DNA from 2 places in the Ligilactobacillus salivarius genome. Region 1 is predicted to be linked to the other one. Evidence: predicted binding sites of a transcription regulator. Region 1 holds the regulator's gene; the other holds the start of a gene.
The links. The regulator Rex, encoded in region 1, represses fermentation and respiration genes when NADH is low (regulators of the CRP and FNR family bind a similar motif). The targets are predictions, from matches to a motif close to TTGTGAANTANTTCACAA.
Positions count from the first base shown of each region.

Region 1 (15,576 bases):
CTACACATAAAACATCTACCCTTGCTAGAGTTTCAATACTTTTCATATCATGAAGCAATACTTTTTTCTTAGCTAGCCTCATGGAACTAACAGCTAGTGCTACACTTGTTAACAAATACAGCCCCTCTGGTATCATACCTAAAACAGCTGCTACCATAGATGTTATATTGTCATGTAAACTTTCATGATTTATGAAAATCCCTTGTATAAATAAGACAATTCCAATCGGAACTAACGCTACACCTACAAATTTTACTAATATATCAAGATCTTGGATCATTTCAGAACGTTCAACATTTTTCATTTTCTTAGCTTCTAATGTTAACTTAGAAATATATGAGTCTTTGCCAACCGCTGTTAGTCTTGCTCTACACTTTCCAGCAATAATAAAGCTACCTGACATTAATTTATCTCCTGGCTTTTTAGGAATTTCATCAGACTCACCTGTCAATAAAGATTCGTTTACTAAAACTTCTCCACTTACAATTTCACTATCAGCTAAAATTTGATTCCCCATTTTAAAGATTACAATATCATCTAATACTAAATCTTCTGCATTTACTTGTGTAACCTCTCCATTTCTTACTACCATAGCCTGCGGAACATTTAGCATCGTTAACTTATCAACAACTTTTTTTGCCCTTAATTCTTGAATTATCCCAATAAAAATATTTGCAATAATAATCGGTAAAAAGGTTAAGTTTCTAAATGAATTTACTAAACATAAAAGTAAAGTTAATATTAAAAATATCAAATTAAAATATGTAAATATATTTTCTGCAACTATTTCTTTGGCAGTACGTACAGGTGGTTTCACTGCCTCATTACTCCAACCATTTTTCTTATATTTTTCCACTTGTTTATCCGTAAGCCCATAGTCTGCATTAGGAGTTATCCTATTTATGTCAATTTTTTCGTTACTTGATTTTTTCATTACTATCCCCCAATCCCTAACTATCACTAATGTTAGTATAACATGTAGGATATAATAAAATCATTGAACAATCTTTAACTTTTATATAATACATTTAAAATATTATATAATTTTAAAAAAATAAACACTGAAATTTCATGACTGAAATCTCAGTGTTTATTACTTATTTTAATTTAGTAATCTAAACCTAGATTACATCATACCACCCATACCTGGTGTTGCAGGCATTTGGTCGTTACTTTCTGGTTCTGGCTTATCAGCAACTACTGCTTCTGTTGTTAATAATAAAGCAGATACACTAGCTGCATTTTGAAGTGCTGAACGAGTTACCTTTGTAGGATCCACAATACCAGCTTCAACCATGTCAACCCATTCATTTGTAGCAGCATTGAAACCTACACCTGGTTTTTGTTCCTTTAATTTTTCAACAATTACAGAACCTTCTAAACCTGCATTTTCTGCGATTTGACGAACAGGTTCTTCCAAAGCACGTTTTACAATGTTAATACCTGTTTGTACGTCGCCTTCTTCTTCCAAAGCAGCAACTTTACCAATAACATTTACCAATGCTGTACCACCACCAGGAACAAATCCTTCTTCAACAGCAGCACGTGTAGCATTCAAAGCATCTTCAATACGGTACTTACGTTCTTTCAATTCTGTTTCAGTTGCAGCACCAACTTTAATAACTGCAACACCACCAGATAATTTAGCCAAACGTTCTTGTAATTTTTCACGATCAAAATCAGAAGTTGTTTCACTAATTTGCTTCTTAATTTGTTCTACACGTTCAGCAATCTTGTCCTTATCACCAGCACCTTCAACAATTGTTGTATTTTCCTTAGTTACTGTTACTTTTCCAGCAGAACCTAATTGTTCAACTGTTGTATCTTTCAATTGTAAGCCTAAGTCATCTGTGATAACAGTAGCACCTGTCAATGTAGCAATATCTTGTAACATTGCCTTACGACGATCGCCAAATCCTGGAGCTTTAACTGCAACAACGTTAAATGTTCCACGAATCTTGTTCAAAACAAGTGTAGGTAATGCTTCACCGTCTACATCATCAGCAATAATCAATAATGGACGACCTTGTTGTACAATTGATTGCAATAATGGTAATACTTCTTGAATGTTTGAAATCTTCTTATCTGTTAATAAAATGTATGGATTATCTAAATCAGCTTCCATCTTATCATTATCAGTTACCATATATTGTGATAGATATCCTCTATCAAATTGCATACCTTCAACAACATCTAAAGAAGTATCGATACCTTTAGATTCTTCAATTGTAATAACACCATCATTACCAACTTTTTCCATAGCATCGGCAATTAATTTACCAACTTCTTCGTTAGCAGATGAAATAGAAGCAACTTGTGCAATATCACTCTTGGATTCTACTGTATGGGACATTTCATGTAATGCATCAACTGCAGCCTTAGTTGCTAATTCAATACCACGACGAATTCCAACTGGGTTTGCACCAGCAGTTACATTCTTCATACCTTCATTTACAATAGCTTGTGTTAAAACAGTAGCAGTTGTTGTACCATCACCTGCAATATCATTTGTCTTAGAAGCAACTTCAGACACCAATTTTGCTCCCATATTTTCGAAATGATCTTCTAAATCAATAGCCTTAGCAATTGTTACACCATCATTTGTAATTGTGGGGGAACCATAAGATTGTTCCAAAACAACATTACGGCCTTTAGGACCAATAGTTGATTTTACTGTATTTGCTAATTTATCTACACCCTTCAACATCTTTGAACGAGCATCTTCTGAAAACTTAATTTCCTTTGCCATAAATCTCTTCACCTCAAATTAATTAAAAATTAATCTATAACCGCAATAATGTCATTTTCACGGATTACTAAATATTCTTCGCCTTCATATTTAACTTCAGAACCAGCATACTTATCAAAAACAACTGATTGACCAACTTTTACTTCAGGTTCAACCCTTTGTCCATTGTCTAAGATACGTCCGTTACCAACAGCAATTACTTCACCTGTTGTAGGCTTTTCTTTTGCATTACTTGCGATAACAATTCCACCAATGGATTGTTCTTCTTCCTTTTGAACTTTTAAAACAACGCGATCTCCTAATGGTTTAAGCACGTCTAATCCCTCCAATATCAATCATCTGTATCATTTAGCACTCTCAACTCTTGAGTGCTAACTACAATTAATACTATAACCACTTTAAATATAAATTGCAAGTATTTTTTATCACTCGACACATTAGAGTGCTAATTTTTTTATTTGACCTGTTAATGGTACAATTAAACTTAAAAATGAAAGGTGATAATTAATTTGGAACAAAGAAATTCTATTCCCTTATTGCTAACCTATATTGGTTATCAAATTTTGTTAGCAATATTCAATATTTTTTATAATCAAAGTCATAATTTTTATTTGGTTGAAACTATTATTGGAATACTCTGCATGTTGTTTATTGTTTATCTCAATCATAGATTCTCTTTTAAAAATAAATTAGAATATAAAACTATTAAACTTAAATCTATTTTACTCTGGAGTATCCTTGGTATGGTCGGTGCCCTCATAATTCAAATTGGATTATCTCGTATCGAATCAGGACTTTTTCATTTTTCATCATATTCAGCTAATACTAACCTATTGTTAGAAATTGTTCACCATTACCCATACTACATTTTAGTACCTGGAATTGTTGCACCTGTAATGGAAGAGTTAATTTTTAGAAAAGTTTTATTTGGAAATTTTTCAAGATTCATCCCTTTTCTACCTGCTGCCTTAATTTCCAGTCTTCTATTTAGTTTAGCTCATATGGATGGTCATTTCCTTATCTATGCTAGTATTGGCCTTTTGTTTTGCTATATTTACTATCGGACTGGAACGATTATTACTTCTACTTTTAGTCATATATTTCTAAACTTGTTTATTATACTTCTATCATCGCTTTAGAAGTTATTAATATCAAAAAATTGCTGAAGATTAATGTGATTAGATAACATCATAATCTTCAGCAATTTTTATTTTGAGACTCATTTCGGTCTTCTATGTAACACTACTCTTCTGTGCTTCCAAAATGATTCAAGAAATAAATCAAAGTTTCCATTTCATTCGTCAAATCTACATTTTGCACACGTATATTTTCTGGTACAGTAATTCTAAGTGGTGTAAAATTCAATATTCCCCTTACACCAACTTCCACTAACTCATCTGTAACTTTTTGTGCTACAGGAGCTGGAACAGTTAAAATTACAATTTCAATTTGCTGTAACTTTAATTGTTCTTTCATATCAGACATTGGATATACTGGAATTCCACTTTGAATTGTTCCCGTAATATCTTCATTTACATCAAATGCTGCACTAATTCTTACATGATTACTTTGATGGAAATTAAAGTTCAATAAAGCATGTCCTAAATTACCAACCCCAACCAAAGCAACATTAGTTAACGTATCTTGATTTAATTGCTTAGTAAAAAAATCAAGTAAACTTTGTACATCATATCCGTAACCACGTTTACCTAAAGCACCAAAATACGAAAAATCACGTCGAATAGTAGCAGAATCTACTTTTACGGCTTCAGCTAATTCTGTTGAAGAAACTCTATTCTTTCCAGAATTAGATAATAGTCTTAGATAACGATAATATATCGGTAGACGTTTTGCAGTAGCCTGCGGAATCTTTACTTCTGCCATTAGACTTTCCTCTTTTCGTGAAATATTTAACATAAGTTTAACACATAGCTCCACAATTATACAATATATTGGCTTAATTATCATCTTTAACGTTTTTATTTGTGAAATTTCTATGTTACACTATAAATCGTCTTAGTGTTATAATACAGTAAATTAATAGAAAAGGTGATTTTATGCTACTTTTACAAGCACAGCAAGTTGCCCGACATTTTGGAGCAGATATCCTTTTTGAGAATGTCAATCTTGATATAAAAGATAATTCCAAGATCGCACTTGTTGGTCGCAACGGAGCAGGAAAATCTACACTAATAAAAATGTTAATCGGTGAATCACTTCCAGATGAAGGAAAAATCGTTACTAAACGAGATTTAACTATTGGATATTTAGCACAACATACAGGATTAGAATCTACTAAAAATGTATTAGATGAAATGTTAAGTGTCTTTGAACCCTTGCAAAAGATGGAAGCTAAGATTCATCAACTTGAAGAAAAGATTGCTTCTCCGTCAATTCCACATGAATCTAAGGAATATCAACAATTATTAAATCAATATGATCAATTACAACATGACTTCCAAGAAAATAATGGTTATGGTTATGAAAATGAAGTAAAAGCTGTTTTACATGGTTTCCAATTCTTTGAAGAAGACTATGGAAAAATGGTTTCTGACTTATCAGGTGGACAAAAAACTCGTTTAGCTTTAGCTAAATTACTTTTAGAAAAACGTGATTTATTAATCCTTGACGAACCTACTAACCACCTCGACATTGAAACTTTGACTTGGTTAGAAAATTATATCCAAGGTTATACCGGTGCCCTTTTAATTGTTTCACATGACCGCTACTTCTTAGATAAAGTTGTCAATGAAGTTTATGAATTAAGTCATCAACATTCTAGTCATTATGTTGGAAATTATTCTCATTATATTGAAGAAAAAGCTTCTCGCTTGCGTACTCAATGGAAAGAATATGAAAAGCAACAAGTGAAAATTCAAAAATTAGAGGATTTTGTTAATAAAAACTTAGTTCGAGCTTCCACAACTAAAAGAGCTCAAAGTAAAAGAAAACAATTAGAGAAAATGGATAGATTAGAGCGTCCTGAAGGTGAAGAAAAAGGCCCTCATTTTAAATTTCATGCTAGCAAGGAAAGTGGAAATGTAGTTTTAAAGGTTACAGATGCTGCTATTGGCTATGATTCAAAAGTTATTTCAAATCCTATCACTTTCGAATTACGCAAACATCATGCAATGGCTGTTGTCGGACCTAATGGAATTGGCAAATCCACCTTACTAAAGAGTATTTTAGGAAATATTCCTTTCATCCATGGATCTGCTACTTTTGGTACTAATGTTCAAACTGGGTACTACGATCAGGAACAACAAAACCTACATGATAAAAAAACTGTCTTAAATGAAATCTGGGATGATCATCCTAATATGTTAGAAAAAGACGTTCGCTCATTATTAGGTAGTTTCTTATTTGTCGGTGATGATGTTAAAAAAGTAGTACATAATCTTTCTGGTGGGGAAAAGGCCAGATTAACATTAACAAAACTTGCTCTACAAGAAGATAATTTCTTAATGCTCGACGAACCCACTAATCATTTAGATATAGATAGTAAAGAAGTATTAGAGAGTGCTTTAATTGATTTTGAAGGAACCATCTTATTTGTTTCCCATGACCGTTACTTCATCAATCAAGTCGCTGATACCGTTCTTGAAATCACTCCAGAGGGAAGTAACTTATACCTTGGTAACTATGATTATTATTTAGAGAAAAAAGCTGAATTAGAAGCAATTGAAGCAGCTAAAGAGGCAGAACAATCTCAAGATGATCAACAAGTTTCAAAAACTTCTCAAAAGCAACTTAACTATAAGAAAAGTAAAGAATTACAAAAACAACAGCGTAAATTACAACGTTTAGTTGATGATGCTGAATCTGAAATGGAACGTCTTGAAGAATTAAAAACTAATATAGAGCAAGAAATGACACTACCTGATAATTTCAATGATCCACAAAAAATGGATGAGTTACACACAAAGCTATCTAAGGCAACAAATGATTTAAATGAAGCCGAAAGTAAATGGACTGAACTAAGTTTAGAATTAGAAGGATTACAATAAAAAAGATGTAAGACTTAATACCAGAGTTATGCTCACTCTAGTCATACTAAGTCTCACATCTTTTTATTTTTCTACCATCCATTCAAATTCTAGACTTGGTTCAGCATTCAATGTCATGTCAGCTCGAACACCATGCTTGAAAGCCACATATCCAGCAGCACCTATCATCGCTGCATTATCACCACATAATTTCAAAGGTGCTTTCAACAATTCTACATCTTTAAATGCTGTTAATTCCTTATCTAATCTTGTTCTTAATCCTTGATTAGCAGCTACGCCTCCAGCAAGAATTAATTGTTTTACCTTAAAATGTCCCAATGCTTTGACAGTTTTGCTACTTAATACATCAACTACACTTTGTTCAAAACTTGTAGCTAAATCTGCCTTATCAAGTTTTTCTCCAATTTGACTAGCATGATGTACAGTGTTAATAAACGCACTCTTCAAACCACTGAAACTAAAATCAAAGTTATCTTCTTTCTCCATCGCTCTTGGAAAATTAAAAGTATCTTTCCCCGTTTTAGCTAATTCATCGATTTCCTTACCAGACGGATACTTCATTCCCATTACTCTACCTACTTTATCAAAAGCTTCTCCAGCTGCATCGTCACGAGTTTCACCAATTATTTGGAATTTATTTTCCTCAGGCATATATACTAATTCAGTATGTCCTCCCGATACTAATAAAGCTAAAGCTGGAAATTTTATCTCTCCTATAAATCTTGCGGCATAGATATGTCCAGCCATATGATTTACTGGAATTAATGGTAAATTATGTGCAAATGCAATGGCTTTAGCAGCAGCTACACCTACTAATAAAGCACCCACTAACCCTGGACCATAAGTCACTGCTATCGCATCCAAGTCCTCGTAATCTATATTAGCTTCATCAAGAGCATCTTGTATGCAATATGTTATCTGTTCAATGTGATGTCTTGAAGCAACTTCTGGAACAACCCCACCAAATCTTTGATGACTAGCCACTTGAGTTGCAACTATGTTTGACAAGATTTCATTTCCATTTTTTACTACTGCTACACTTGTCTCATCACAACTAGATTCAAAAGCTAAAATTATATTATCTTTTTTATCCATTATTCTCCACCTTAAATTTTAAATTATAAATAGACGTACATTTCTATTGCATCTTCCAAAGTTTCAGTATAATAATTTTTTAAGAATTTTCCTTCTTTAAAACCCATTTTAGCGTACAATGATTTCGCAATAATGTTATTATTGTTCACTTCTAAAGAAATTACTTTATAGCCTTCATCTTTGCAAAAATCCATTACTTTTTTCATCATAAACTTTGCTAGTCCTTGTCCTTGATATGGAGTAACAACTGCAAAATTAGTAATATGTGCTTCACATTTTAATGGATAAAAGTCTACACCTATAAATGCAATAACTTCATTTTTAGCTACTGCAGATATATAAATCGAACGTCTATTGTTCAACATTTCTTGCAAAAACGCTGTATGATTCCATGGTGTTTTTCCATCATAAACGTCTTCTTCAATTTGTAGAAAACTATTAATATCTGTAACTATAGCTTGCCTTAAAGTAATTCTATTTTGATATAAACATTCCTCAAAAGAATAAACTTTCTTATATTGTTTAAACATTGTTTTATAATTGGTCATTAAATTTTTTAACGTACTTAATTTTTTCATCACTATTCTTATCTAGCCACTGCTTTTCAGCTTGTGTTAATCTCAAATAATCTGGAATAAAATCGTTAATATTTTCTACTACGCTTTCTTTCTGTCCTAAAACACCTAACACCATTGCTGACGGATAATTATCTTTTCCTTCAGCAAAAATATAGTCTTCTCCAGTAAAGAATTCACCAATTTCTTTTTCTAACTTAATTGCATCTTCACCCACAAAGACAATTTCATTGCCTTTTAATTTTTCTTGAAGTTTTTCTAAAGAAATATGCCCGTCAGGCATTACATTAACCAATTCTCCATTTTCCCAACGATATACCCCGGCAAAAACATTTTGTCTTCTAGCGTCAAATAAAGGGACAATAATCCTATTAGTATTTTTATAGTTTGCCGCCAATACTTTTAAACTAGAAACCCCCACCAATTCTTTATTTAAAGTAAACGCAAAAGTCTTTGCCGTAGTAACTCCTATTCTTAAACCCGTATATGAACCTGGACCTTTAGCAACAACAAATCTATCTATTTCTTGAATCGTTGTTGCAGCTTTTTTTAATAAATCTTCTACAATTGGCATAAGTGTAGTACTATGATTTTTTAAAACATTAGTAGTAGTTTCTGCTAACAATCTTTTATCTTCTAATATTGCCACACTTAGAGGTCTATTAGACGTATCTATTGCCAATATTTTCATAATTATATTCACCTCGTTTGAGTTTTACTCGTATAATTTTATCACACTAACTTATTGATTAAAAATCTGTTATCTTAATTCTTTCTCGACATTCATTTTTTAGGTAGTTATAATTAGCTTACATATATTTATTCTTATGAGGTGGTTTAATTTGAAAAACATATTAATACTACATACTGGTGGAACAATTGCAATGTCTGAAGATCAAAATGGTGCTGTATCTCCCGATTCTTCTAATCCTCTTAATCAATTTGCTAATCCTTTTGCTGGAAAATTAAACTTAATTACTGAAGATATTTTCAATTATCCTTCTCCACATATTGGACCTAAACAAATGCTTCTACTGGAAAAAAGAATTTTACGTGCTGCTGATGAAAATATTGATGGTGTTGTTATCACTCACGGTACAGATACTCTTGAAGAAACTGCTTATTTTTTGGATTTAACCATTCCTAGTAAATTTCCTATCGTTATTACTGGTGCAATGCGATCCGCAAATGAAATTGGATCTGATGGTCTACATAATTTTCAAACAGCTATTCAAACTGCTGCTAGTGATGAAGCTCATGGTAAAGGTGTTTTAGTAGTAATGAATGATGAAATTCATACTGCTAGATATGTTACAAAAACTCATACAACCAATGTTGCAACTTTTAGAACTCCAACTTTTGGACCAATTGGTTTAGTATCTAAACATAAAGTTTCATTTTTTGAAGAGTTACTTAGACATACTGCCTTACCTATCCAAAATGTTGTAAATCATGTATATTTATTAAAAGCATATGCTGGTATGGATAATGAACTTTTTAATTTTATTGCTAGCGATACAAGTAATACTAATGGTTTAGTTATAGAAGCTCTTGGTGCTGGAAACCTTCCACCACATGTACTTCCTAGTTTAAAGAAAATCATTGATAAAAATATTCCTGTCGTTTTAGTTTCTAGATGTTTTAATGGTATCGCTGAAGATGTTTATTCTTACGAAGGTGGCGGTGTTCAGTTAAAGGAGATGGGCGTCATATTCTGCCAAGGATTAAATGGTCAAAAAGCTCGAATAAAATTATTAGTTGGTATTAGTGCCGGCTTGAAAGGTAAAGATTTAGTTAATTTTGTTAGCGATGCAATCTCATAATAATAAAATAAGCACTGACAATAGAATTATTATTCTATCTATTGTCAGTGCCTTTTCTTTTATATCCACTCACATTCAGCTAAACATGATACTTTATCATTATTCTTAACTTCATGTAAAGTAGTAATTGTATCATTACTATTTATTATTTGGATATTGCTTGTTACTATATCACCATATGTAATTTCTTGTTTATACTGAATATTTATCTTCTTTAGCGTATGTTTGCTAAGAAAATCATAGTCTAACGTATCTAACATCCAGTCAAAGTAGTGTACATTATTAACGTGATGATTTGAATCTATATCCATAAAACGAACTTGATATTTTTTATGATTGTCTATTTCCTTTATCTTTTTAACATTTTTATATCGTTTCACCTTAGGAGTTTCAGTTGCCCCAAAAGGTATAATAAGTTCTGGTACAATCTGAGAAATTTTTCTATTTTTAAAATCCATTAATACAAAGATTGTATGCATCCTTACTAACGGATTATCATCCATATCATCTATTCCAAATTCGCGATAACAAAAATATTTATTATAAGAATCTGCTTCTGTCCAAATTTTAACTTCCTCATTTATCTTAGGAAGGCGTTCAATCTCCAAAACATGTTGAGTAATAACCCATCCATATCCTAGACCATTTACTTTATCTGTTCCTATACCTAATTGTTCACTCTGATTTTCCGATGCTAACATCATCAAATCAACTAACATTCCAATATTTATATTCTTAGTTACATCAGTTTCGTAGAAAACTACCCGATGTTTCTCATTGTATCTCTTGGCTACCATTTATATTACCTCTAATCCAAATGATGATATAAATTGTATACTTCCTGTTTTTTTAGTCCATTTTCTTTAGCTACTTCTTTAATTGCTTGATTAGGTTTTAAATTCCTATCTTCAATCAACTCTTTTACCTGTTCTTCAATACTTAAATCAGTGGTTACCTTATTCTCTTCTACTTGTTCATTATGATTACCATCTAGTATTATTACAAATTCTCCACGAATCTCAGAAGTATTTGCCCATTCCATTACTTCTTCTAAATTTCCCCTAATAAATTCTTCGAATTTTTTAGTCAATTCGCGGCATAATACAACTTTTCTATTTCCCAGCACCTCTAACATATTCTTTAAGGTCTTTTTCAATCGATGTGGAGCTTCATAGAAAATAATTGTGCTAGTATGTCCTTTTAAATTCGTTAATTCTTGTTTCTGTTCACTATTTTTTCGTGGCAAGAAACCATAGAAATAAAATGGCTGTGGAATTAATCCCGAAGCTATTAACGCTGTTATACCTGCATTAGCTCCTGGTAGTGGTACAACTGGTATATCTTCTTTAATACACGCCTCAACCAATTCATGCCCAGGATCACTTATAGATGGCATACCTGCATCGCTAACTTGTGCAATATTTATACCTGTCTTTAACTTTTCAACTAACTTAGGTATTCTTTCCTGAGTGTTATGTTCATGAAAACTAATTTGTTTAGTACTGATATTAAAATGATTTAATAGCTTTTGGGTATTTCTAGTATCTTCTGCTGCTATTAAATCTACTTCACCTAAAACTTCTATCGCTCTAGGTGTCATATCTCCTAAGTTTCCAATAGGAGTTGGAACCAAATATAAAATTCCATTTGAAGTTTGTCCTTTGAAACTACTAATTACTTGTAATACCATTAATGCCTATCACCATATATCACATCCTGGCAAAATACACATGGCTCATCATTAACTCTTCGTGAACCATACATATTATCCACATTGCAGACATGAAATCCTTCCTCATACAATTTTTCTAAATTCTTTCTAGATTTAGAGAGTTCTGTTCCTTCCTTGTTGCCTTTTTGTTTCTGCTCAATTTCATGCAAATGTTCTCTTAAATGTTGATTTTCAATTTCTAACTCTGCATTCTTTTCAATTACTTTACCCATCTCAGCTTTTATCCGTTCAATTTGAGATAATGTAAATTTTGTTTGTTTCTCCAATTCTTCAAAACTATCATATAGTTCTCGTTTATTCACAGTACCACTCCTATTTATTTAAAATAGCAATCAAACAAATTTAACGTTAAAGTTTCTAACATATTTTGCATAGATATATTACTTGCTAACTTTCTATTGCTTTCTACCACCAAATTTAAGCTATTAATCAATTTACTATTTGCTATCTGTGCAGTATTTTGTTGGATAAAATCTATATTTTCTTTAAAGACTATTTCTTCTGTCAATCCAAAACGTTCTAAAACTGTATCACGTACAGTTAATATTATAACTTGTAATACTAGATTTTGATCTTCTTTATTTTGAATAAGTCCGATAATTTTTGATTGAATCATTACAAATGATAATAAATCTTTTCTTAACAATTTTCGATACCAATTATTGACAGTTGCTAAAATCTTATCAAAATTTTCATTATCATTAATTTTTTTAGCCTCAACTACACTTTGAGCAAGATTGGCTAAAATATGACTATTTTTCTCAGAAATACCTTCTGAAATTAATTCTTGCTCCAATTGTCCAGAAGTAAGTTGTTGCATTTCAACTTCTTGACACCTTGAAATAATAGTTGGTAACAATTTTTGTGGTTCTGATGTTAATAAAAAAGCTGTTATATTTCCAGATGGTTCTTCCAAGAATTTCAATAAACTATTTGCAGCTCCAATTGACATTTTCTGAGCATCTTGGATAATAAATACTTTCCTATCACTTTCTACCCCACTCTTATTAAACTCCGACTTCAAATATCTTATTTGCTCAACTTTTATTGATAATCCGTCTGGCATAATAGTAACTACATCTGGGTGATTATTATTCTCAATTCTATTACATTCAGAACACTTTAAACAAGGTACTCCATTTTGTGAATTTAAACAGAATATCCCCTTAGCAATCCACTTTGCTAATTCTATTTTTCCAGTACCTTCAGCGCCTGATAGTAAATATGCATGTACCAGCTTGTTTTCTCTAATCAATTTTGCAAAATGTTTCGTTAAAAACGGTTGTCTTTCCGTTATAGACATTTTCATTTTAGTTGGATACCTCTAATTCTAACTATGGAAATTACATAAAATTATTTAAAATAGATAATGTATCATCTATAACCTTATCTAAATTTTGGCTTGCATCAATAACTTTAATTCTTTCTTTGTTGCTTTCAGCTAATGATAAATAAGCTTGTCTTACCTTATGATAAAAATCCATAGATTCTTTATCTAATCTATCTACTTGATTTTGACGATTATTGCTAATTCTCTTCAAACTTATCTCCGGTTCAACATCATAGTATAAAGTTAAATCTGGTTTGAGATTTTCAGTAGCAAACTCATTTAATTTAATAACTGGCTCTACACCTATATCCCTAGCTACTCCTTGATATACTACAGAACTATCAACAAAACGATCACATAGGACTAACTTTCCTTCATTCAAAGCTGGTAGTACTGTATCAACTAAATGTTGTCGTCTAGCTGCCGCATATAGTAATGCCTCTGTTCTTGCATCCATTTCCGTATATTCAACATTTAAAATGATCTTTCTGATAGCTTCTGATATTCTATTTCCACCGGGTTCTCTGGTCCAAATATAATTATCTATTTTCTTACCATTTAGATGCTCTATAACACCCTTTAATACACTTGTTTTACCTGAACCATCAATACCTTCAAATGTTATAAATTTTCCTTCCAATAAAAAAACCTCATTGCATATAATATTAATTCAATTCTACTTTAATTTTTTCTTTATGTCTAATTGCAAAAAATAAAAAGAGGAACTGCTATTTTAAATTACAATTCCTCTTTCTTTAATTAATGATCTATTACAGAGGATTGAATATGTCCCCTGACATTTCGCAACTTAGCTTCTTGATATAAAAATTGATATTTAGCTTTTGCAAGCTGAGTTTCAGCCACTAATTCCTCATCTACTTCATATACAGCTTGTTCTGTTTGTCTAGCGTGATCCCAATTTTTTTTAGCCTGATCTATTAAATAAAGTAGTTCTTCATCGTATTCTTTGCGTAATTTCTTTTTATTTCTACCGAACAGAATACCCACCACCTTAAATTTCTTGTCGTCCTTCAATAGCTTTAAATAATGTCATCTCATCTGCATATTCAATATCACTACCTACAGCTAATCCATGTGCTAATCTAGTAACCTTTATATTAGCTGGTTTTACTAAACGAGCAATGTACATAGCAGTTGCTTCTCCTTCAGGGGTTGCATTAGTAGCAATGATAACTTCCTTTATTGCTCCATTTTTCTGCAGTCTTCTTAAAAGAGAAGCAATATTTATATCTTCAGGACCTTTTCCTTCAATTGGAGATAATACACCATGGAGTACATGATACAAACCATGATACTCATTCATTCTTTCTAATGACATTACATCCTTTGGTTGTTCAACAACAACAACCTTACTATTATCTCGCGATTTATCAGCGCAAATCATGCAAGGATCACTTTCAGTAATATTGCCACAAATACTGCAATAACTTAAATCTCTTTTAGCAGAGATCAGAGATTGAGCAAATTCAGTCACATCATCCTCTTGCATATCAATTGTATAGAATGCTAATCTAGTTGCCGTTTTACTACCAATTCCTGGTAATTTCATATAACTATCAATTAATTTAGAAATAGGTTCTGGATATTGCATCTAATAACCCCTTCCTTCTAGAAAAATTATAGTCCTGGAATATTACGAGAATATTTGCCCATTGTTTCTTGTGTTTGTTTATCAATCTTGTTCATAGCATCATTAACTGCCATAAGTACTAAATCTTGTAACATATCTACGTCATCTGGATCAACAGCTTCTTCCTTGATAGATATATCTGTCATCTTGTGATCACCAGTAAATTTTACTACTACAGCATCATCAGCTGCATGACCTTCAAAAATAGTTGCATTTAGCTCATCTTGATCCTTTTTCATATTCTTTTGTAGTTTTTGCATTTGTTTCATCATACTTTGCATGTTCATACCACGCATCATTATTCATCATATCCTTTCAATTAATCATTTTTTATTTCAACAATGTCTGTACCAAATAGTTCCTCAGCTTTTTGTATAATAGTTGGCTGAGTTGAAGCAGATTGATCATTATTATCCTGAGATTGTTCATTTGTATCATCAGTAATAACTACTGTCCCATTTTTTCTTTGTTTAAGATAGTTACTTCTTATTTCAGGCCAATTTTCTACTGGAATCAATACTAAACTTGGAACCTTTCCAATTAGTCTATCTAATCCATTTTCCAGAGTATCTATCAACTCTTGGTCTTCAAGAGCCTTTTGGCATAAAAATGCA
Region 1 covers NZ_CP117983.1:1,239,018-1,254,593, forward strand. The annotation lists gene PTA89_RS06110 (cation-translocating P-type ATPase) at 1-934, opposite strand, end outside; gene groL (chaperonin GroEL) at 1,127-2,749, opposite strand; gene groES (co-chaperone GroES) at 2,779-3,063, opposite strand; gene PTA89_RS06125 (CPBP family intramembrane glutamic endopeptidase) at 3,259-3,888, shown strand; gene PTA89_RS06130 (redox-sensing transcriptional repressor Rex) at 3,992-4,633, opposite strand; gene PTA89_RS06135 (ABC-F family ATP-binding cassette domain-containing protein) at 4,807-6,756, shown strand; gene tsaD (tRNA (adenosine(37)-N6)-threonylcarbamoyltransferase complex transferase subunit TsaD) at 6,820-7,851, opposite strand; gene rimI (ribosomal protein S18-alanine N-acetyltransferase) at 7,875-8,399, opposite strand; gene tsaB (tRNA (adenosine(37)-N6)-threonylcarbamoyltransferase complex dimerization subunit type 1 TsaB) at 8,386-9,117, opposite strand; gene PTA89_RS06155 (asparaginase) at 9,269-10,249, shown strand; gene PTA89_RS06160 (acyl-[acyl-carrier-protein] thioesterase) at 10,309-11,046, opposite strand; gene rsmI (16S rRNA (cytidine(1402)-2'-O)-methyltransferase) at 11,058-11,939, opposite strand; gene PTA89_RS06170 (DNA replication initiation control protein YabA) at 11,939-12,283, opposite strand; gene holB (DNA polymerase III subunit delta') at 12,298-13,290, opposite strand; gene tmk (dTMP kinase) at 13,325-13,951, opposite strand; gene PTA89_RS06185 (YaaL family protein) at 14,071-14,346, opposite strand; gene recR (recombination mediator RecR) at 14,324-14,923, opposite strand; gene PTA89_RS06195 (YbaB/EbfC family nucleoid-associated protein) at 14,950-15,264, opposite strand; gene dnaX (DNA polymerase III subunit gamma/tau) at 15,282-15,576, opposite strand, start outside.

Region 2 (15,576 bases), on a different replicon from region 1:
TTTGGTTTGTTTAAAATAGCTTTCTCTTTACTGAATTTAGTATAGGATAGATTTCCGTTAAAAAAATTGACGCTCATCAAATAAAAGGATTTTTTATTTTTCTTTTTCCAAATTTGATAGAGTAGTTTGCCATATTCTTGCACCCAACGATAAATCGTCGTATGAGAAACGTTAATGCCTCGATCATATAAGATTGAACTTCACGATAGCTAAGGTTATAACGAAGATAGTAGCCCACGGCTACAATAATCACATCCTGCTGAAATTGTTTTCCTTTAAAATGATTCATCGTCATTCCTCCTGCTATCTTTTTCTATTATTCTACCTTATTTGATAGTAGATTCAAAACTTTGCAACAGAACCTTTCATCGTAATTTTGGTTGTTGCTATTTTTCCATTATTATTTAAATTACCAATTTCTAAAAAAATATAGAAAAAATCTCTAAGTATACACATTGTATATTTAGAGATTTTTGCGTATCTATATAATTTTAGTATCCGTATAAGATATCGTGCTTAATGTTTTCAGCATCAATTCCTTTATCTTGTAACGATTGACTTACAGCTTCTACAATCTTTTCTGAAGAAGATACATAATATAACGCATCATTAGCTAGTTCGCTTGTCAACTTTGTTAATTCTCTATCTACATCATTTTCATCGCGAACAAAAATAAATTCTGCATTTGGTAATGATTTCTTAAATTCAGCAAAATCTTCCTTGTAGAAATAATAATCCAAAGATGAATATACAAATTTAATCGTACGTTCACTCTTATCTTTAGCTAGTTTTTCAAGTAATGCTCTAATAGGTGTAACACCTACCCCACCAGCAAAAAATACTAAAGCTTGATTTCCGTCTTCAGGAAGTGTAAATTGGCCCAATGGACCCTTAACTTCTACTTCTTCACCTGGTTGTACAGTTAAAAGATTTTGTTTAAAGTTACTGATTTCTTTACCTGTTCTTGTACCTAGCAAGATTACATCATCTTCAGGTAAGGAAGCAAATGATAATGCACGTAACTTTTTCTTTTCTGTAATTTCTTTAGTAGGTAAGCCTAGTCTCATGTATTGACCTGCCACCCAATTCATATCATTAGGTTTTTTAATCTTTATTTCATAGTAGTCTTTTTCCAAATTTTCGATTGAAATTAATTCTGTCTTGTAGCTTGGTAATTCCTCTGCCATGATATCATCTTCTTTCCATAGAGTTATGTACAACATTATTTTATTTAACTTTTAACATTTTATCAAATATATTGCCTTAAGATTAATAATTTTCTAGTCTTTTTAAACAAATCATATCAAATGATACTAATTAGAAAGACACTTCACTCAACCTAATAGAGTCAACCAGTCTACAAACTTTTAGAATTAATCCAAAAGCTCTCGTGGACAACTTTACAACTCGTTTGGCAGTTGTGTTTTATTTCGAAAATTGTTCGTAAGCCTCCTAAATTAGAAATTTAAGTTTAGCTTAACTGGAACTAATCCAATCTCATCTATACCATGGTGAATTATACTATTTTTTCATTTCTAACATTTTTTCAATCACAGGAATATTACCTAAATCAGAAATTTCTTCTTTTGACATAACTACTAAATTAGTATCTGATTGAGCTAGCTTAGTAAATGCTACAATACTCTGATCTTTAAAGTAATTATCTGATACTGACTCCAGTGCCTCCTGAATTTTTTTAATTCGGTAACTTTCAGCATCTGCACGTTTTTTTGTAGCTTCTGCTTCAGCTTGAGCAGTCTCAACTAATGCTTGATTCTTTGCATCTGTTGTTAATTTAATGTTTCTAGCCTCACCCTCAGCTTTCGCAATTACTGCTACTCTTTCCCTATCAGCTGTCAATTGTTTATCCATTGCTTTTTGTATTTCAACAGAAGGAGTCAATTCATCAATATTAACACGATCCACATTAATACCATAGATATTAGTCAAATCACCAATTGCACTAGCTAATTCAGCATTAATCTTTGAAGTAGATCCTAACGCTGCATTCAAATCCATTCGACCAATGATATCACGTAAATGCCCTCTAACTAATTGTGCCATTGACTCAACTGAATCAGTATTTTCATAAGTATACTTTTTTGCATCTGTCACATGATAATTTAAAGTTACACTAGCTTCAATCTCCGCATTATCTTGAGTTATTACTGAATATTTTTCTAGTCTTAATGGATGCATTGCTAATTCTACTGATTGAATTCGTTGAATAAAAGGAATATAAAAGTGTAACCCAGCTTCAACACTTCGGCTATATTTTCCTAACGTTTCTACTAATCCTTGACAATTTTGTCGAACAATTTTTATTCCTAACATGATATTACCTCTTTCCTATGTTGTAAGCGGTCTTAAAGTTATTATATTGCCTACTGCTTCAATTACGATGTAGTCAATATTTTCATTTACTGATTGATTTCCTTCAATCAAATACCGATAATAAATACCTTTAATACTAACTAATCCATTGATTTGATCAATTTCTTTACCAGCTACTTTGTGACCTAAAAAATTTCTTTGCTCAAGTGAACCCTGTTCTACTTGCTTAGGTGGATCTTTTAAAGTTACCGATACAATTTCTTGCAAAGTTGCATTGACACTTTTATTTTCAAGCTGTGCTCTTTTTTCTAATTTTTGTTTCAAATCTTTTGATAACCTAAACAAAAATGAAGTCATTTTCTCATCTTGTGTCATTCTGCCACCTTCTTTCTTGATATCATTATGATATCACTTTTTATATCAATTAACTATTATTTCAACTCAAACCAAAAAAGTGCCATTGAGATTCACTCATATCTCAAATGACACTTTGTTATTACTTATTAATCTTTTTTAACACGTCTTAAGCCTAATGCACCTAAGAATCCTGCGATTGAGGCTAAGACTGCACCTAGAACAGAAGTAGATTTACTGTTATTTTCACCAGTTTGTGGTAATACTTTTACTGGTTCTGCAGCTTTTTTGCCCACTTTAGCTACAGATTTATTTGAAACAGTCTTAGTTACTACTGTTTGTTCTACTTTATTATTTGTAACAGTCTTAGTTACTACTGTTTGTTCTACTTTATTATTTGTAACTTCATTAACTTGTACTTTATTATTGTCTTGTTCTTTATCTGCAAGAACATTTAGTAACAATACCACATTACCATATTCATTAACTACTCGATAATTCTTAGCAGCTTCAACTCCAGCAGTAGCATTTACCCAGTTACCAGTATTATCTTTTACTTGTAGTGTATTGTTATTGTAATCTACTAGAACTTTGGTTGCACCATCTTTATCAGTTGTTACAGTCTTAACTGTATCACTAGCTGGTTGATAGTGAACATAGAACTTCCTAGTTACAGTATTACCTGTCAAGTCAACTACACTCAATGTATATACATGTGTTGTTTCGCCAGTTGCATCAGCTAAGTTAAATGTCTTACTAAACTTGTATGCTGGATATGGATTAGTCACTGTACTTCCATCTTGATGAGCTTCAGCAACAAAGTTCACACCAGAATTGTGGAATTCACGATAATCATTATCTCCATTGAAGAAGAAACAATATCCGTCCAAATTATCAGTAGCTTCTCCAGATACACTAAAGTCTTTATTATTAGTGTAGACTTGGTAATCACCATTACTATCCAGTTGTAAATTAGCCACATTATTTAAGCTAAGTGTTGGAAGAACTGTATCTAAGATTAACTCCATTGTACCTCTAGTTGTTGAACCATCATCTTTTGTATAGATGTAAGCAACAGGTCTTTGTGAAGTTGGTGCTGTATGGAATTGGAAACTAAATGTTCCATCACTATTTAAGTTAACCTTATTTACAGGATCATCTTCATTGTAACTATCTCCCAATACCACCAATGATTTAACATTTGGATCAACCTTACCTGTTAAAGTAAATACTTGTGTTGATGGATTATATACACCATCTTTAACAGCTTGCGCTCCTACCCAGTTGTAATCATTATCTTTCAAGTAGTCAAAGTGGATATCTGGGTTAGCATCTGCACGTGTTGTTAGGTCCTTTAGACTGTGTCCTGGCAAATCTCCTGGATTACCAATTGTAGCAGAATCAGCTTTTTCTTGAACAACATTTGTTCCTAATTGGTCAGCACTTGTAAAGGCTGGTGCTGGCGTAGGATTCTCTGTATCTGTATCAACACCCAAATAAACACCATTTGCAGAAGTTCTTTGAACATCATTAAATGTTGGTCCTACAACTTCTGTCCATCCTAATAATACAGTTCTACCACTATTATTAGTTACTTTTACGTGGAAAGTTGCTAATCCATCTTTTACATCTGCTTTATATACTGCACCTGTGAAGTAGTCGCGTGCATAAGCTTCAACATTATCCCCCTTAGTAACCGCTGCTTGTACGACTACATCATCCTTGTTGTTGCTTACGACTGTATCTAAAACAATACCAAAGTTTTCCTTAACAGTATTATTTACTTGCCATACAAAAACAGCCTTTGGAGTTGCTGTATTCAATTTATATACTACATTCTTACCAGCTGCATCTGATGTGAAGACAACCGCAGTATCACTTGTACTTACAGGAACCACAAAATTACCACTGTTATCAACTTGAACTAATGCACCATTGTAATAGAAATCAGATGTTGCATTCCCACGTAAGTTATAAGTTGAAGTTGCTGCTTGATAATCTGGGGAACTTTGATCGAGTTCTAATCCATTAGTTGCATTCCAAACAGATACTTTAGTTGTTGCATCATTATTTCCATTTACCAGTAAGGTTACTGTTGAAGTATTATCAGCTACATCGCTAACTGCAACTGATAAAGCATTCTTAGCTGCAGTAAGTGCTGCTAAAGTATCACTACCTAATACGGCTTTAAATGTTCCTGATGTTTTAGCTGCATCTAAGAACTTCGAATTCTTGCCATCATTTAACTTATAGCCAAATGTCTTATCATTAACTTTAACTACTGCATAAGAATAATCTGTAAAGCCAGATCCTGTATCTTTATAATCAAAGCTTAAAGTATGTGTTGCAGCATCATACTTAACATTTGATAATACTGGAGCTGTTGTGTCGATAACTACTGGATAATCAGCTGTTTGAACCTTATTTACACCATCATTATACAAAGTAGCAACATAACGATATGTATATTCACCATCTGCTGCATTTACCATTTCACCGGCCTTATCATCGTATACTTTTCCATCCCAAGCCAAAGTATTTGGATTATTACGCATTGAAACTGATAAAGTTACGTCTTTATTAACTCCACTTTCATAGTAAGACTTATCCAGACCTTGTTCATCTGCAACTACACGAACAACTTTTCCACTCTTATCTAATACTTCAACTTTAAGATCCTTTAGATTTTGTTTAACAAAGGCATATGGTTTTAATAAGTCACTCTTACCGTCAGCATTTGGTGAGAATGCAACTTTTCCATCTTGGTATAATTTAGCAACTTGTTGCCAATTATAATTACCTTCAAGATTTACTAAAGCCTTTAAGGAATCTTCATCAGCTACCCCTCTTGGATAGTTATCTTCATTAACAAAGTAGTTACCACCATAGACTGTGCCTTCTTGATTAGCAGCTTTGTCAAATACATCTTCACTTGTCATATCACCATAATATGCGAGATATGGAACTACTAATTGATTTTGACCATCATTTCCTACAAATCTCAACCAACCTTCAACTAATTGATTTTCTTTCAAACCTGTTAAAGATAATGTGAAATTATAAGTTGCGCTTTGTCCAGCTTTAACGGTTACTGTCTTATTTCCATAGACATGTGCTCCTGCCAGATAAACATCGTGGAAAGTTCCTGTATCGGCATCGCGCACTTCAGTTAATCCACCACCAAAATCATCAAAAGTATATGTTTGATCTTTATCGGATAAGTTCTTAAACGTTAGTGCGAATTGAGTTGAATCTCCAACTTTTCTCAAAGATACAGAACTTGTGCCGTCTGCTGCCACAACATATACTGGAGATTCTGTTGCAGCACCTGCATCAATTTCACCAGCACCTTGACGTCTAGGAGAAACTGGAGTGTCATATCCTTGTTGCGTCATTGGTTTAGCTGTATTCATGATTAAAGCTTTAGTAGCTTGAACTAAATCTGCTCCATTTAAGTTAGTAGTAGCTTTTAATCTTTGCATTACTAAAGCTGCAACCCCAGCGTTAAATGGACCAGCCATAGAAGTTCCACTCATAGTATTGTAACGATTATCGTTCCCTGTTGAAGTTACACTAACCCCAGGAGCTGATACATCTGGTTTCAAAGTGAAATCTTGTAAAGGACCCCAAGAAGAGAAGTCTGCCATGTCATCACCAGCACCTACAACCGAGTTTTCAGCTGCAACTGTCATTGCATTGCGCGATGCACCTGGATTAGCTACCGTACTACTAGAGAATGGTTCAAAGTTTCCATCTGCTCCACCTGGTTTATAAGGAACTTCTTCACCAGTAACACTTGCCGAATTACCATTGTTAGAAGCTGAAATGGAGACGAACACACCATGTTGAGTTGCATATTCAACCGCTTTCTGCTCTACATCATTCAAATTAGCAGCTGCGACGCCTTGACCTAAGGACATTTGAATTACATTAGCACCTAATTTAACTGCGTCATAAATTGCTTGAGCAATATCATCAGTATTTTCATCAGCAAATTGATCATTAAATACTCGCATCATCATTAACTGTGTTTCAGGTGCTACCCCTACTGCATAGCGTTCATTGCCATTTGGTTGGCCGTCAGCACCAATGATACCAGCAACGTGTTGACCGTGTTCTGATGCATCTGGGCCATCATCTTTAACCCAGTTGTTGTCACGACTCGCATAATTATATACGAATGGGAATTTCTCTGAAGCATATTTCCCGTAGCCTAGCTCGCTAATCTTCTTGTCAGCATCTTCCTTAGAAATTGCTGGAGATTCAGGAGCTTTAGAGAAATCTTTATGGTTTGTATCAGCACCAGAATCAATAACAGCAACCACCATACCTTGTCCTTTATAGCCATTATCCCATGCAGTTTGAACATTTCCTTTGACATGGTCTTTATAGGTTGTTGGTGGTACTGTCTGATCAGCAGTATCAGCAGTAGTTTTTGCCTGTTGAGCTGTTGTAGCTTGATTTTGACTAGCTACTGAATCAACATTGCTCGTTGCTGCTTCTTTTACGGTATCAGTTTGAACATTAGAAACATTGTTAGAACTATTACTATTGGTTGTAACAGTTGTTTGAGCTGTCGCATTATTCTGCACACTCGAACTTGATGCCTGAGTAGCTTCTGTTTTTACACTTTCACTACCAGTAACGGTATCGGCTTGAGCGTTAGAAACTGGACTTGTCACTAAAAATGTAACTCCAGAAATAGTAATAATCGCTGACACCACCCACTTAGATTTAGCTTTATAAAGCTTGTAGCGGCGTTTTTCACCTAGCAACTTTTCCATGCACTTCATCTCCTTCTTCTAAAAGTTATTTTTTATATTAACATATTTTTAATTAATAAACAATTATTCTTTAATCATTTGTTCATATTAATATGATAGAAAGCCCTATATAAAAGTTAATTGATAAAATTTACTTAATTTTTACTTTTTAATTTCTAGATTCTTATAATTTTTTTATAAAGCCCTTGCAAAAACACATTTGAATATAGTACAATTGCAGAAGATTAAGGTTTTATAGCCCTAATACCTATATTTATTGGGAGTGATTATTAATGAACAAGAACGAATTAGTAGAAGCTATCGCAGAAAAGATGGGTACAACTAAGAAAGAAGCAGAAGCAGCTGTTTCAGCATTCACAGAAACAGTTAAAGAAGCTTTAGTAGATGGTAAGAAAGTACAAATCATCGGCTTTGGTAACTTCGAAGTACGTGAACGTGCAGCTCGCAAGGGTCGTAACCCACAAACAGGTAAGGAAATCGAAATTCCAGCATCTAAAGTTCCTGCATTCAAACCAGGTAAAGGCTTGAAAGATGCTGTTAACAAATAATTATTAACAGATAATTAAAAGACCCTAGCTTGCAATTGAGTTAGGGTCTTCTTGTGTCTCTTTCTCTTATCCTTTGTACCAAACTTCAAGTAAATCTTTAGAAGTAAATTCTAAATGAGTATGGTTTCCTTGTAACAACAAATCTTCAACTAATTTTTTATCGAAACTGATATAACCTTCCCATTGGCCTTTATCAGTTATTTCAATATAAATTTCCAATAATTTCTTATCAAAATCAGCATGATTCAATAACCAGCTTAATGCACGACGTTTTCGATAACGTTCTTTAGCATTAATTAAGCGATGTTCATAACTTTCATAAGCATCTTTAACTTTTAGATATCCCAAACTATTGTTATCATCCAGAATTTTCTTTGTCTCTCTGTCAATTATTACGTATTTTCTGTTTTCACTATCTGATAATTCTTCTGATCTTATGGCAGCATACTTTTCTAGTTTATCATCTAAAACATCTTCCACTTTTATATCTTGATAATCATCTATTGTTGGTACTTCTTCTACAAGAGTATCTAATTCATCTGCATTTTCTTCTCGCCATAACTCATATTGATCCAAATACCATTGTTCATTCTCACTATATTCTTGTTTTTTATTAGATAGTATATATCCTACCAATTGATTTTCGTTTTCAGGAATAGCTTGATATTGATATGTTTTATCCAGTCTTTGAAATTTCTTTGGCCATGTAATTAAAGATGCAATATCTCCATTATTTTTGTTTCCTAAAACGTTAATGTCTGGTCTTGCTTCAAAATTTAATTGCGTACCTGATGTTAGCCTTCCAAGTTTAGCCAGACTTTTCCCATATCCCAACCAATAATATTTAGCGATTAATTCTCCAGTATCCGCTAAACATACATTCTTTAACAATACAGTTGGATATATATTTTTTAAGCTACTTGATTTTCTTTCACGAACAGTTACATCTGCTTTAATAAAAGTTGCAGTAAAATTATATTGAGTTAAATTCTTTAATTTTTTCATATTTACTGTACTCATAATTTATCCCCCATTTTTCAGTGCTAATAATAATATACGCAATTCAAAAATTTTCTCGCTAAAATTTAGAATTTATTCGACTTTATTTTTATTCCAAATCATCGTAAATTCAATTTCCCCTGTATGTTCATCATTCTGCTTAGAAACAATAGTAAACCCATTTTCACGATAAAATCTTAATGCATGTTCATTCTTTTGATACACATTTAATGACAATGTACTGTGCAATTGTTTTACATATTCCAAAAGTTGCCTACCAATACCTTGAGAACGATACGCTTTATCAACAAAAATCCCTGCAATATATTCATCCATCAGTCCAATAAATCCCTTTATTTCTCCATTTAAATCATAAACAAAAATATCAGCTTTCAATAATTGTTTTTCCACTTCTTCAAAATTAGCTTTCCAATACTCTTTAGCAATGAAAGAATGGGCATCTTCATTTCCCGCAAGCCATAACTGCATAACTATCTGAGTGTCTGATATCTGAAATTCTCTTATCATTTTATTCTCTCCTATAAATAGCTTTCTTACTCATTTATTGTATCCAAAACTAAACGATAAAATTAATGTAGCATTACTCTTACGTATCCTTTTTTATAATATTATAGAAAAGCTTTATTTTACAGAATTTTCCAAATAAAAATCCCCACCCAAAAGGATGAGGAATTCTTATTAATAAATTTTATTTTTAACCATCATTCACAGTACAGCCGACCATTAGGCCACCTTTTTCTGCATAAAAGCTACATAGTGCTGTACAAATTCCAATTTCTATCTGACAATCAGGATACTTTGCTTGAATTAAGCCCTTCAAAGCTAATGCACCTTTTTCATTGTTTGCGTGATCAATTACCACTTTTTTACTATTAAAATTATGCTTAACTAATGTATCTACCAAAGATTGATATGCACGTTTAGCTCCACGTGCTTTTCCTAATTGTTCAATCTTTCCTTCTTCGTTCGCCCAACCTAGCACATTAATTTTTAAGACTCCTGCAAGTTTCGCAACAGTTTTATTTATTCGACCATTATTTGCTAAATTCGTTAATGACTGTAATCTAAAGAAGATTTTTAAATGGTCAATATAAGCTTGAACTTGTGTTACTACTTCAGAAAAGTCTCCCCCTTCATTTAGTAATTCACTAGCTTTAACAGCTGCCATACGTTCTGCTGGACCTGCTGCTTTTGTATCAAAGACGTGTATTTTTCTATTTGGATCTTCCTCTAGAATCATTTTTTTAGCTGTTTGTGCAGTATTATACGAACCCGAAAGTGCACTTGAAATTGTAAAAATATATACTTCATCAGCATCCCCTATTGCTGCTAAATAACTTTCAACACTAGGACAAGAAGATTTTATTTCTGTTGAACTGTTTTCGATAAACTTATCGAATTCAACTTGATCAAAATCAGTACCATCTAAAAATACTTTCTCCCCACAAATTAAAGTTAAACCTACACTTTGATGTTCAATACCATTTAATGCAGTTACATTTAAATTTGCTGCTGAATCTGTAATTATTTTCTTCATAATTCCAACCATTCCTTATTTATAGAATTTTCATTAAGCTTATAAAATATAAAAAACATTGTCAACGGTTTTTAAAAAACTTATAATAAGTTTTACATTGATAAAATGTTACTTTACCTATATACTTAGGCTAGCGAGGTATCAATTTATGAATAGAGAATTTAAAATAAGCCAAAGTATCCAAAATTTTAAACTACCACGATATGACGATTTACCTGAAGTTGAATTGTATTTAGACCAAACTACTGCATACATCAGCGAAAGGCTTGAAATTTTGGGCGATGTAAAGCTAACTAGTTCGATGATTAGTAATTATGTTAAACATAAGATAATTCGCCGACCTGTTAAAAAGCGTTATGCAGCTGATCAAATTGCTGAATTATTTTTTATTGCTGTTGCTAAAAATGTAATGCAACTTAGCGATTTAAAAGCAGCAATCGAACTACAAAGACGAACATATTCAACTAAAGTTGCCTATAATTATTTTGTAGAAGAATTAGAAAATATTCTTCCGTATGTCTTTGGTTTGAAAACTGACTTAGATGAAATAGGCAATGAGCATACCGAATATCAGCGTATGCTACACAATATTATTATGGCTGTTAGTTATAAAGCTTACATTGATAAATATTATGCTAATTTACGTCAAGAAAATTAGTTCAATCTGCGATTTTAATGGTATTATAGTATTTGAGTTCGTTATAGAATCGAGATGAGTCAATTGATAGATGTAGAAGAAATTCTTGCTAAAATGAATAAAAATCAAAAGATCAATTACGATAAGGTCATGCAAAAAATGGTTAAGAAATGGGAAGAAGCTGACACTCGCCCACGTATTCTTTTACACAGTTGTTGTGCACCATGTAGTACATACACGCTTGAGTACTTAACAAAATTTGCTGATGTTACTGTTTACTATGCTAATTCAAATATTCATCCACGTGCTGAATATCAACGTAGAAAATATGTCCAACAAAAATTTATTCATGATTTTAATGAAAATACTGGCAATGATGTAAAATTTATTTCGGCCCCTTATAAACCACAAGAATATTTCGAAAAAGTTCGTGGACTTGAAAAAGAAGTCGAAGGTGGTGCACGTTGTCGTGTTTGTTATGATTATCGACTAGATAAAGTAGCACAAAAAGCTGTAGAATTAGGTTTTGATTACTTTGGAAGTGCACTAACAATTAGTCCACATAAAAATTCTCAGGTTATTAATCAAGTCGGCCTAGAAGTACAGAGTTTATATACTACCCACTACCTTCCTAGTGATTTCAAAAAAAATGGTGGTTATCAACGTTCAGTTGAAATGTGTCATGAATACGATGTTTATCGCCAATGCTACTGTGGTTGTGTCTTTGCTGCTAAAGCTCAGGGTGTTAATTTAAGTAAAATTAGACGTGAAGCACTAGAATTTTTAGAAGGTAAAGATGCAGATAAGGAATTTCCTGAAATAACTTTTAAAATTAATGGTGAAACTATTTAATTATTAAAAAGGACTGAAATTATTAAATTCAGTCCTTTTTTATTTTTCCCAATTTTAATAACCTAATATAAATTTTCCATAAATTACTTGATATATCTACTCTCACATCAACCAGTCTAATCATTTATTAATTATATATTTAATGTATAATTAATCATTTCTAACAATCGTTCTAATGTTGTTTTATAAATAACAAGGTAAGAGCAACTTTGTGAAAAAACTCCCAAAACCCGCTAATTAAAGGGGAATTAAATTTCACAAACTTTAGGTTTAGGGGTTGATATTTATCTTTTTAAGTGTTATTCTTACATTAGGTTGAAAGCGCTATCAACGAAATATGAGAAATTATTTGAATTTTTATTCATTATTTGGAATATTCATTATTTGGAAAGGAGTATCCTATTATGTTAATCGGTGTACCTAAAGAAATCAAAAAACAAGAAGAACGTGTTGGTGCTACTCCAAGTGCTGTAGCAAGCTTAGTTCATGCAGGCCATTCAGTAATTGTTGAAAAAAGAGCTGGCGTTGGCTCTGGTTTCCCAGATGAAGAATATATCGCTGCTGGTGCAACAATGGGTTCAGCAGAAGAAGCATGGGATACAGAAATGGTCATCAAAGTTAAAGAACCTTTGGAAAGTGAATACCAATACTTCAAACCAGGTCAAATCATCTATACTTATCTTCATCTGGCCGCAGATAAACCATTAACAGAAGCCTTAATTGAAAAGAAGGTTACAGGGGTAGCATACGAAACAATGGTTGGTAGAGGTGGCGGTTTACCACTTCTCTTCCCTATGAGTGAAATTGCTGGTCGTATGTCAATTCAAGTTGGATCTCATTTCTTAGAACAAGTACATGGCGGTAAAGGTATTCTATTAAGTGGTGTTTCCGGTGTACATCGCGGTAAAGTTACTATAATCGGTGGTGGTACTGTAGGTTTCAACGCTGCTAAAATTGCCGTTGGTATGGGAGCACAAGTTACAATTCTTGATATTAACGCTCAACGCTTGGCTGAAATTGACAATATCTTTGATGGAAAGATTCAAACTTTAATGTCAAATACTGCTAACATCAAGAAAGCTGTTGAAGAAGCTGATTTAGTAATCGGTGCGGTTCTAATTCCTGGCGCTAAAGCACCAAAATTAGTTACAGAAGAAATGATTAAGAATATGAAACCAGGTTCTGTTATCGTTGATATTCCTATCGACCAAGGTGGTATCTTCGAAACAACAGTGAGAGCAACTACTCATGAAGATCCAATCTATGTAACACATGACGTTATTCATTATACAGTTGCTAATATGCCTGGTGCTGTTCCAAAGACAGCTACAGAAGCACTTTCTAGTGCAACAGTACGCTATGCTATTGAAATTGCTAATAAAGGTATTGATAAAGCTGCTGCTGACGATAACACAATATTTACAGGAATTAATACACATCAAGGTAACCTTACTTCTAAAGCTGTTGCAGATAGTTTAGACCTTCCATTCACACCTTATAAAGGTTAACATTTGCTCCTTTAGCTTGGAAAGGAGGCGACCTAATCTATGAAAAATAAAATTGACGTTAATAAAGTATTAAAAAACGCCAGCATTAAGTCGGAAGACGAACGTTCTTTAGGTCTTTTTGATCTTTCCATTCTGGGAATCGGTGCGATGATTGGAACTGGAATTTTGGTTTTGACTGGTATTGTAGCCGCTACTACTGCTGGTCCGGCAGTTATCTTTTCTTTCTTAGTAGCTGCTATTGCTAGTGGTTTGATTGGGCTATGTTATTCTGAACTTTCAACTTCAATCCCTAACTCTGGAAGTGCCTACATTTATGCCTGGGTTACCATCGGGCAAGTTATGGCTTTCTTTGCTGGCTGGACACTATTAGGAGTTTATATTACTACAACAGCTACAGTTGCAAATGGATGGACAGGTTATGTCCACTCATTCTTAGCAGAATTTGGTGTACATCTACCTAAAGCTTTTCTAGCTGCACCATCAGCAGGCGGTATTATGAACTTACCAGCGATTATCATGATTCTATTCATTACCCTAGTGTTAACAAAAGGAACTAGTGAAAGTAAGCTACTTAATAACATTTTAGTTATTATTAAACTAACTGTAATTTTCCTATTCATTATTGTTAATGTTAAACACATACGTCCAACTCACTGGCATCCTTTCTTCCCATATGGTGGTAGTGGTATCATGGTTGGAGCATCAACTGTTTTCTTCACCTTTCTTGGTTTTGATGCTCTCGCTACTTCTGCAGAAGATGCTAAAAATGTTCAACATAATTTGCCTCGTGCTATTATCATTTCACTTGTAGTTTCAACTGCTTTGTACGTAGCAGTTAGTCTAGTAATGACCGGGGTTGTTCCTTACAAGGAACTCAATGTTGCTGAAGCCATGGCTTTTGTACTTTTAGAAAAGGGACATACTTTAACTGCCCAAATTGTTTCTGCCGGTGCTATTTTAGGCATCATGGCCGTAGTACTTGCCTTTGTTTATGCAGGAGCTAATATTACAATGTCCATGAGTCGTGGTGGTTTCTTACCTAAGCAGCTAGCTCACTTAAATTCTAAGAGTCATAGTCCTAACCGTGCGCTATGGTTAAATGGACTTTTAGCAGCTATTCTTGCTGGATTTATGGATATGAGAAACTTAGCTTTAATTGCTAATGTCGGTTCTCTGGCAGTCTTCAGTCTAATCTCTTTAATCGTAATTTTATTACGTAAACAGCAGCCAGATTTACCACGACCATTTAAGGTTCCGTTTGGAAATATCCTACCAATCCTATCAATCGTTGTGTGTATTGTTTTAATGATAAACATCACCCTACCAGCTTGGATTAGTTACTTTATCTGGCTCGGAATAGGTTTACTCTTCTATCTTGGTTATTCCGTTCGTCATGTTGACGTTAATCAAGAACATGCCGGAGAAGCTGAATAGATTAATATAAAAAAAATCCGTTCAATGAATTTTTGTTCATTGGACGGATTTTGTTTTGTTATCCAAGATAATTTTATAAAGACATTTGAACCAAACTAAAGAATAATAAGGCTAGGCCAAATAATCCTAAAATAACATAAAAAATACAACCTACACATCCTGCTAGATCTTCCATGTCAATCCCTCCTGTTGTCTAATAGTTTTTGAAGCCTTAGTCATGTACTACATGAAGTTAGTTAGTTTCTTCCTTCAAATGATTACCTATTCATTCCGTCGCGATACCCTTCTTTATATCCACGAAGATAATATCTAGTATGTTGTGCACTTTCATCGCTAGATAATGTTTGATGCTCAGTCGTCCCCTCTTCTTTATCTTGCTGACTAGCTTCAAAACCTGCATTATAGCCCCTAGTATATTCTTCATTGTGACGATATCTAGCATGATGGTTGATTAACATCGCCCAGATCCAAGGATTTGTAATAATACTTTGACGATAATAGTCATTGCGATATTTTTTCTTGGAAATCTGATTATTCAAAATATCATTTGTCTGCGATCCAGTAAATG
Region 2 covers NZ_CP117984.1:55,306-70,881, forward strand. The annotation lists partial or broken gene PTA89_RS09160 (IS6 family transposase) at 81-289, opposite strand; gene PTA89_RS09165 (FAD-dependent oxidoreductase) at 492-1,223, opposite strand; gene PTA89_RS09170 (SPFH domain-containing protein) at 1,522-2,334, opposite strand; gene PTA89_RS09175 (hypothetical protein) at 2,350-2,709, opposite strand; gene PTA89_RS09180 (S8 family serine peptidase) at 2,838-7,472, opposite strand; gene PTA89_RS09185 (HU family DNA-binding protein) at 7,745-8,020, shown strand; gene PTA89_RS09190 (hypothetical protein) at 8,087-9,040, opposite strand; gene PTA89_RS09195 (N-acetyltransferase) at 9,113-9,547, opposite strand; gene PTA89_RS09200 (DegV family protein) at 9,735-10,577, opposite strand; gene PTA89_RS09205 (DUF1836 domain-containing protein) at 10,726-11,235, shown strand; gene PTA89_RS09210 (epoxyqueuosine reductase QueH) at 11,299-12,066, shown strand; gene ald (alanine dehydrogenase) at 12,471-13,574, shown strand; gene PTA89_RS09220 (APC family permease) at 13,614-15,008, shown strand; gene PTA89_RS09225 (hypothetical protein) at 15,266-15,576, opposite strand, start outside.
Region 2: the regulator Rex is predicted to act here: its motif matches at 12,245-12,262, upstream of ald (alanine dehydrogenase).